DNA from 2 places in the Streptomyces sp. NPDC033136 genome. Region 2 is predicted to be linked to the other one. Evidence: predicted binding sites of a transcription regulator. Region 2 holds the regulator's gene; the other holds the start of a gene.
The links. The regulator HspR, encoded in region 2, represses chaperone genes until heat shock. The targets are predictions, from matches to a motif close to TTGAGNNNNNNNNNCTCAA.

Region 1: a site for HspR is predicted at 1,571-1,589, ahead of lon (endopeptidase La). Genes of this name have one in related genera too.

Annotation. Positions count from the first base shown of each region.
Region 1 covers NZ_JBVIPD010000013.1:31,423-35,831, forward strand. The annotation lists gene lon (endopeptidase La) at 1-1,548, opposite strand, end outside; gene ACZ5TL_RS23485 (GNAT family N-acetyltransferase) at 1,725-2,408, shown strand; partial or broken gene ACZ5TL_RS23490 (rhomboid-like protein) at 2,424-2,693, opposite strand; gene ACZ5TL_RS23495 (spermidine synthase family protein) at 2,861-3,538, shown strand; gene ACZ5TL_RS23500 (response regulator transcription factor) at 3,674-4,409, shown strand, end outside.
Region 2 covers NZ_JBVIPD010000001.1:562,119-566,527, forward strand. The annotation lists gene dnaK (molecular chaperone DnaK) at 1-562, shown strand, start outside; gene grpE (nucleotide exchange factor GrpE) at 559-1,215, shown strand; gene dnaJ (molecular chaperone DnaJ) at 1,249-2,436, shown strand; gene ACZ5TL_RS02595 (heat shock protein transcriptional repressor HspR) at 2,442-2,894, shown strand; gene ACZ5TL_RS02600 (sugar ABC transporter substrate-binding protein) at 3,166-4,275, shown strand; gene ACZ5TL_RS02605 (DUF418 domain-containing protein) at 4,268-4,409, opposite strand, start outside.

The DNA.
Region 1 (4,409 bases), on a different contig from region 2:
GACGTTGGCGGTGGCGAGGAAGACGACGTCCGACAGGTCCAGCTCGACCTCCAGGTAGTGGTCCCGGAAGGTGTGATTCTGCGCGGGATCGAGCACTTCGAGCAGGGCGGCGGCCGGGTCGCCCCGGAAGTCGGAGCCCACCTTGTCGATCTCGTCGAGCAGCACGACCGGGTTCATCGACCCGGCCTCCTTGACTGCCCGGACGACCCGGCCCGGCAGCGCGCCGACGTAGGTGCGCCGGTGCCCGCGGATCTCGGCCTCGTCGCGCACCCCGCCGAGGGCGACGCGCACGAACTTCCGGCCCATCGCGTGGGCGACGGACTCCCCCAGGCTGGTCTTGCCGACGCCGGGCGGCCCGACCAGCGCGAGCACGGCACCGCCCCCACCTCGCCCACCGCCACCCTCAGCCGAGGCGCTTCGCGCCGCACCCTCGAGCCGCCCGCCGACGACACCCAGCCCCCGGTCGTCGCGCCGCTTGCGCACCGCCAGGTACTCGGTGATCCGCTCCTTGACGTCCTCCAGACCGGAGTGCTCGGCGTCCAGGACCGCCTTGGCGCCCTGGATGTCGTACGCGTCCTCGGTGCGCTCGTTCCACGGCATCTCCAGGACCGTGTCGAGCCAGGTGCGGATCCACGAGCCCTCGGGCGACTGGTCGGAGGAGCGCTCCAGCTTGTCGACCTCCTTGAGCGCGGCCTCGCGGACCTTCTCGGGCAGGTCGGCGGCCTCCACGCGGGCGCGGTAGTCCTCGGACTCCTCGGCGGAGTCCTTGCCTGCCTCGCCGTTCAGCTCGCGCAGCTCCTTGCGGACCGCTTCCAGCTGACGCCGCAGCAGGAACTCGCGCTGCTGCTTGTCGACGCCCTCCTGGACGTCCTTGGCGATGGACTCGGCCACGTCCTGCTCGGCGAGGTGGTCGCGCAGCTGCTGGGTGGCGAGCTTGAGCCGGGCCACCGGGTCGGCGGTCTCCAGGAGTTCGACCTTCTGGTCGGTGGTCAGGAACGGCGAGTAGCCGGAGTTGTCGGCGAGCGCCGAGACGTCGTCGATGGCCTGGACCCGGTCGACGACCTGCCAGGCACCGCGCTTGCGCAGCCAGGCGGTGGCGAGGGCCTTGTACTCCTTGACCAGTTCGGCGACCTGCCCGAGATAGGGGGCTCCCCTGTTCGAACGAGGTTGAGAACTTGGGGAAGGCTCCGGCACGGTCTCGTCGACGCTGGTGCCCTCGACCCAGAGGGCCGCGCCGGGGCCCGTGGTCCCCGCACCGATGCGCACCCGCCCCCGGCCGCGGATCAGCGCGCCCGGGTCACCGTCGGCCAGCCGGCCGACCTGCTCGACGGTGCCGAGCACACCGGTGCTCGCGTACGTCCCGTCGATGCGCGGCACCAGGAGTACCCGGGGCTTTCCGGGCGTTGACCGGGCAGCGGCCTGGGCGGCCTCCACCGCGGCGCGGACCTCGGAGTCACTCAGGTCCAGCGGGACCACCATCCCGGGCAGGACGACCTCGTCGTCGAGCGGCAGCACGGGCAGGGTGAGCGGTGTGGACGTCGAAGCCATGATCTCCCCTTCGGCAGTCAAGTTGAGCTATGCCGACTCAATGCTCGGGAGCGGCCGGATGTTCCCCGCCCGGCGTTCGCTGTCAGCGATCACCTGAGACGCCGGGGGCGAAGGGGCGCGTATGCTCCCTATAGGTAATGACTCAAAGGGTTACCTGCCCATTACAGGGGGATGACGTGGACGGCACCGTGCAGGCGTGGGTCGACGGATGGGTCGTGTCGCGCGGGGCGGCTCCACCCGTGACCGAGCCGTGGGGCCGCACGATCGACGTGGGGGTGAAGGGCCACGTCACACGTCATGTGTTCGGCGCGACCGGCGACGACCTCGACGAGACGACCGTGCGGAAGGTGGCGGGCGCGGTGACCGGGGCCGGCATCTGGCTGAAGGCGTTCCGGGACCCGTCGGTGGTCGCCGGCTGGCTGGACGGCGCCTGGTGGATCGATCCCGAGCCCGGCTACCTCATGACGGCTCCGCTGGCCCCGGGGGACGCTCCGGACGTGCCCGACGGCTACCGGCTGCGCACCTGGTCGCGCGGCGGGGTGACGCGGGTGCTGATCGCCGCGCCGGACGGTTCCCTGGCGGCGCGCGGGCAGGTCGCCCCGACGGGCACCACCGCCGTGGCCGACCAGATCGAGACGGCCGCGGAGCACCGCCGCAAGGGACTCGGCAGCCTCGTCATGCGGACGCTGCAGAGCGCCGCCGTCCGGCAGGGGGCCCGGACCGGTGTCCTCGCCGGGACCCCCGCGGGGCGCGGGCTCTACGAGGCTCTGGGCTGGGAGGTGGTGGCCCTGCTCACCAGCGCGAAGCACTGCCCGCTGACGGAAACGGCCTCTCCTCCCCGGACGGCCTCTCCTTCCTGAACGAACAGCCGCGGCCGGTCCGGGCGCACCGCCCCGCCTCCCCCGCCACCGCCTGACCAGCGGCCAGGTCGCGACCCCGATGGCCAGGGCGATCACATGCCCCCGGTCGGCCATCGGGTCGGTGAAGGCGAGCAGGTCCTGCACGAGCACGCCGCCGAAGCCGGCCAGCAGCGGCACGCGCAGCCACAGCCACAGCCACAGCAGGCAGGCGACGGCGCCGGTGCAGGCCGCGACGCCGAAGCTGACGCCGTAGCCGAGGCGGTGCAGGGAACTCCCGGGAAGCCGCCTCCACAGGGGGCGCCCCTTCGGTCATGCCCCAGCCTTCGCCCGCCCCGGCCCCGCTGCCTGTGACCTGTGCCACGCGAGAGCCGATGCACGGCATCTCATGGCCGCTCGTCGCGTCCCCCGGTAATTCCCGGCGTCCTGCGCCCTGGACCTGCCAGGATGCCCCCATGCCTACCTCGTACGACATTCCCGATGTGCTGGACCGTCGCGAGGGCCCGTACGGCGAGGTCGTGCTGCGGCGGCACGGTGACCGGCTGGAGATCATCGCGAACGGCTGTTTCCTGATGGACACCTCCGACGGCCGCTCGGAGCGGCGGCTGGTCGACGCGGCCCTGGACGCCCTGCCCGGCCGGGACCGCCCCGACGTGCTGATCGGCGGACTCGGCGTCGGCTTCTCCCTCGCGCACGCCGCGGCGGACCCGCGCTGGGGACGGATCGCCGTGGTGGAACGCGAGCACGCGATCGTCGATTGGCATCTCGACGGCCCGCTCGCGGCGATCTCCGCCGAGGCCCTCGCCGATCCCCGCACGCACCTCGTCGAAGACGATCTCGTGGCGTACGTCAATGAGACGTCCGACACGTACGACGCCCTGTGCCTCGACATCGACAACGGCCCCGGCTGGACCGTCACGGAGGGCAACGGCGATCTCTACGCGAAAGCCGGACTGGACAGCTGCGCACGGGTGTTGAGACCCGGCGGAGTTCTCGCCGTCTGGTCCGCCCAGCCATCGCCGGAATTCGAGGAAACCTTGCGGAATGCCGGGTTCCAGCACGTGCGTACCGAAGAGCTCCCGGTTGCCCGGGGCGTTCCGGACGTCGTGCACCTCGGCATCAGCCCTGGATAGCAAAGGTGTGCTGACTCCCCGTACGCTGCTCCCCGGACGCCGATCATTCAAGCGTCAATCGCAACCATGCGCAGGCATAGCCAGTCAGAAGGAATCACCCCACTGATTCCGGAAAGCACACCCCAGGGGCGGGCGATGGAGCAGACACAGACCTCCCACAACGGTTCGGCGACGGCTACTCCGGGCGCACAGCGCCGGGTCCTGGTGGTCGAGGACGACGCGACGATCGTGGACGCCATCGCGACCCGCCTGCGAGCCGAGGGATTCCTCGTGCAAACCGCCGGTGACGGTCCGGCCGCGGTCGACACGGCCGAAGCCTGGCAGCCCGACCTGCTGATCCTCGACATCATGCTGCCCGGCTTCGACGGTCTGGAGGTCTGCCGGCGCGTGCAGGCCGCCCGCCCGGTGCCGGTGCTGATGCTCACCGCGCGCGACGACGAGACCGACATGCTGGTCGGGCTCGGCGTCGGGGCCGACGACTACATGACCAAGCCGTTCTCCATGCGGGAGTTGGCGGCGCGCGTGCACGTACTGCTGCGCCGGGTGGAGCGGGCCGCGATCGCCGCGGCCACCCCCCGCTCCGGCATTCTGCGTCTCGGCGAGCTGGAGATCGACCACGCACAGCGCCGCGTCCGCGTGCGCAGCGAGGACGTCCACCTCACGCCCACCGAGTTCGACCTGCTGGTGTGCCTGGCGAACACCCCGCGCGCGGTGCTCTCGCGCGAGCAACTGCTCGCCGAGGTCTGGGACTGGGCGGACGCCTCCGGCACCCGCACGGTCGACAGCCACATCAAGGCGCTGCGCCGGAAGATCGGCGCCGAACGGATCCGTACGGTGCACGGCGTGGGTTACGCCCTGGAGACCCCGACGC
Region 2 (4,409 bases):
TCTGCCCCCGGCGCCCCGCGGCGTCCCGCAGATCGAGGTGTCCTTCGACATCGACGCCAACGGCATCATGCACGTGACCGCCAAGGACCTGGGCACGGGCAAGGAGCAGAAGATGACCGTCACCGGCGGCTCCTCGCTGCCGCAGGACGAGGTCAACCGCATGCGTGAGGAGGCCGAGCGCTACGCGGAGGAGGACCACAAGCGCCGCGAGGCCGCCGAGTCCCGCAACCAGGGCGAGCAGCTCGTCTACCAGACCGAGAAGTTCCTCAAGGACAACGAGGACAAGGTCCCGGGCGAGATCAAGACCGAGGTCGAGGAAGCCGTCAGTGAGCTGAAGGAGAAGCTCAAGGGCGAGGACACGGCCGAGATCCGCACCGCCACGGAGAAGGTCGCGGCCGTCTCGCAGAAGCTGGGCCAGGCCATGTACGCCGACGCGGGCGGCGCGCAGGCCGCCGACGGCGCCTCCGCCGGAGCCGGCGCGGGTGCCGGTGGCGCCAAGGCCGACGACGATGTCGTCGACGCCGAGATCGTCGACGAGGAGCGGAAGGATGGTGCCGCGTGACGGAGGAGACCCCGGGCTTCGACGAGCAGCAGCCCGACGTCCCTTCCGGCGCCACCTCCGATGACGCCGAGCCGAAGGCCGCCGCCTCCTCCCCGGAGGACGAGGCGGCCCCGGCCGGGGACACGGGCCAGGACGTGGGTCTGGTGGCCCAGCTGGATCAGGCCCGCTCGGCGCTCGGTGAGCGCACGGCGGACCTCCAGCGCCTCCAGGCCGAGTTCCAGAACTACCGCCGCCGGGTCGAGCGCGACCGGATCGCGGTCAAGGAGATCGCCATCGCGAACCTCCTGACCGAGCTCCTGCCCGTGCTCGACGACATCGGCCGCGCGCGGGAACACGGCGAGCTGGTCGGCGGCTTCAAGTCCGTCGCCGAGTCGCTGGAGAGCACCGCGGCGAAGATGGGCCTGCAGCAGTTCGGCAAGGAGGGCGAGCCCTTCGACCCGACGATCCACGAAGCCCTGATGCACAGCTACGCGCCGGACGTCACCGAGACGACCTGCGTGGCGATTCTGCAGCCCGGGTACCGGATCGGCGAGCGCACCATCCGCCCCGCGCGGGTGGCGGTGGCCGAGCCCCAGCCGGGGGCACAGACGGTCAAGGCGGACGAGTCCGCCGACGCCGACGACAAGGAGAGCGGTGGCCCGGACGAGGGCTGACGTGTCAGACGAAGGGAAGGAGGGGCGTCGAGGATGAGCACCAAGGACTTCATCGAGAAGGACTACTACAAGGTCCTCGGCGTCCCCAAGGACGCCACCGAGGCCGAGATCAAGAAGGCGTACCGGAAGCTCGCCCGCGAGTTCCACCCGGACGCCAACAAGGGCAACGTCAAGGCGGAGGAGCGCTTCAAGGAGATCTCCGAGGCCAACGACATCCTCGGCGACCCCAAGAAGCGCAAGGAGTACGACGAGGCACGCGCCCTCTTCGGGAGCGGCGGCTTCCGGCCGGGGCCCGGCGCGGGCGGCGGCTCCTTCAACTTCGACCTGGGAGACCTCTTCGGAGGCGGTGCCCAGGGCGGCGGCCAGGGAGCCGGCGGTTTCGGCGGTGGACTCGGTGACGTCTTCGGGGGCCTGTTCAACCGCGGCGGCGCGGGCGGCCCGGGGACGCGCACGCATCCCCGGCGCGGCCAGGACATCGAGTCCGAGGTCACGCTCAGCTTCACGGAGGCCATCGAGGGCGCGACCGTCCCGCTGCGGATGTCGTCGCAGTCGCCCTGCAAGGCCTGTTCGGGCACCGGCGACAAGAACGGCACACCGCGCGTGTGCCCGACCTGCGTCGGCACCGGGCAGGTCGCCCGGGGCAGCGGCGGCGGCTTCTCCCTGACCGACCCCTGCCCGGACTGCAAGGGCCGCGGCCTGATCGCGGAGAACGCCTGCGAGATCTGCAAGGGCAGCGGCCGGGCCAAGTCCTCGCGGACCATGCAGGTGCGCATCCCCGCGGGCGTCAGCGACGGCCAGCGGATCCGGCTGCGCGGCAAGGGAGCCCCGGGCGAGCGCGGCGGACCGGCGGGCGACCTGTACGTGGTCGTGCACGTCGACTCCCACCCGGTGTTCGGCCGCAAGGACGACAACCTCACCGTCACCGTCCCGGTCACCTTCACCGAGGCGGCCCTCGGCGGCGAGGTCCGGGTGCCGACGCTGGGCGGCCCGCCCGTCACGCTGAAGCTGCCGCCGGGTACGCCCAACGGCCGCACCATGCGCGCCCGCGGCAAGGGCGCGGTCCGCAAGGACGGCACCCGGGGAGACCTTCTGGTCACCGTCGAGGTGAGTGTTCCGAAGGACCTGACGGGGAAGGCTCGTGACGCACTCGAGGCGTATCGCGAGGCGAGTGCGGGTGAGGATCCGCGGGCGGATCTGTTCCAGGCCGCGAAGGGAGCATGAGTCAGATGGACGGTCGTCGACGCAACCCGTATGAACTGACCGAGGAAACCCCGGTCTATGTCATCTCGGTGGCGGCCCAGCTGTCCGGCCTGCACCCGCAGACCCTGCGCCAGTACGACCGCCTGGGCCTGGTGTCCCCGGACCGCACGCCGGGCCGGGGCCGCCGCTACTCGGCCCGGGACATCGAACTGCTGCGCACCGTCCAGCAGTTGTCGCAGGACGAGGGCATCAACCTGGCGGGCATCAAGCGCATCATCGAACTGGAGAACCAGGTCGCCGCACTCCAGGCCCGGGTGGCCGAGCTGGAGGACGCGCTCGACGGCGCGGCTGCGGCCATGCGCCAGCGCGAGGCGGCGGTGCACGCGTCGTACCGCCGCGACCTGGTGCCGTACCAGGAGGTGCAGCAGACCAGCGCGCTGGTGGTGTGGCGGCCGAAGCGGCAGCAGCAGTCCGACTGACGCGGGTACGCCTGCGAAAGGGGCCGGGAGGAGACTCCCGGCCCCTTTCGTACGTCTTGGGATGTTTTCGGCGGGACCTCCCATGGATGACTGTATGGAGCAAGGATTTTGGAGGTGATTCCGCAGAGTCTTCACAAGGCTCGCGGAGCGTGGTGTTGTCATCTCGTTAAGTGGTTCCGCTTGACGCTGAGAGCGCGCACGCGTTGGCTTTTCAGACACATGGGCCACAAAGTGTGCCCACGTCCGAATCACACGCGAAGTGAGCCCCCGCATGCGTCGTCGTATCTCCATATCCGTGGCCGCGGTCACGATGTCCGCCACGCTCGCCGGCTGCGGCGCGCTCAACGCGACCGGGAGCAGTGACGACGCGAGCCCGACGAAGGGCGACGACATCACGGTGGGTCTGCTGCTGCCGGAGAAGGCGAACACGCGGTACGAGAACTTCGACTACCCCATCATCAAGCGCAAGGTCGAGTCGCTCACCAACGACAAGGGCCGCGTCGAGTACGCCAACGCCGACGCGAGCGCGGACAAGCAGGCGAGCCAGCTGCAGCGGATGATCGACGACCGGGTCGACGTGATCCTGCTGGACGCGGTGGACGCGCACGCCATCGCGAGCGGGGTGAAGAAGGCGAAGGAGGCCGGCATACCGGTCATCGCCTACGACCGGCTGGCCGAGGGCCCGATCGACGCGTACATCTCCTTCGACAACGAGCTGGTCGGCGAGGTCCAGGGGCGCACCCTGCTGGAGGCCATCGGCGAGGACGCGGACCTCTCCGACAAGATCGTCATGATGAACGGCTCCCCGACGGACCCCAACGCCAAGCAGTTCAAGGCGGGGGCGATGTCCGAGCTGAACGGCAAGGTGACGATCGCCCAGACCTTCGACACCAAGGACTGGAAGCCGGAGAACGCGCAGGCCAACATGGCCGAGGCGATCGCGAAGATCGGCAAGGGCAACATCGCGGCCGTGTACTCCGCCAACGACGGCATGGCGGGCGGCATCGTCAAGGCGCTGGAGGCCGCCGGCGTGACCAAGCTGCCGCCGATCACCGGGCAGGACGCGGAGCTGCCGGCGGTGCAGCGGATCATCATCGGTGAGCAGTACATGAGCGTGTACAAGTCGTACCCGCAGGAGGCGGAGAACGCCGCGCAGATGGCCGTCGCCAAGGTCCAGGGCCGGGAGATCCAGTTCGCCGCCCTCGCCCGCGACAAGGTCGACAGCCCCACCCACAAGGGCATCCCCGCCCATCTGGTGCCGGTGGTCGCCCTCACCAAGGAGAACATCAAGGACACGGTCGTCGCGGACGACATCTACAAGCTGTCGGACATCTGCACGGCCGAGTACAAGTCGGCCTGCTCGGCGATCGGCCTCAAGTAGTCGGTTCCGGCGCTCTCGTCGCACGGGCCCGTCCCGGGCGTCCCGCCAGGGTGATCGCCCGCAGCAGCCACTCGGCGGGCCCGTGCCCGAAGCGCCGGATCCACACCGTGCTGAGGGCGAGCTGGAGCGCGTAC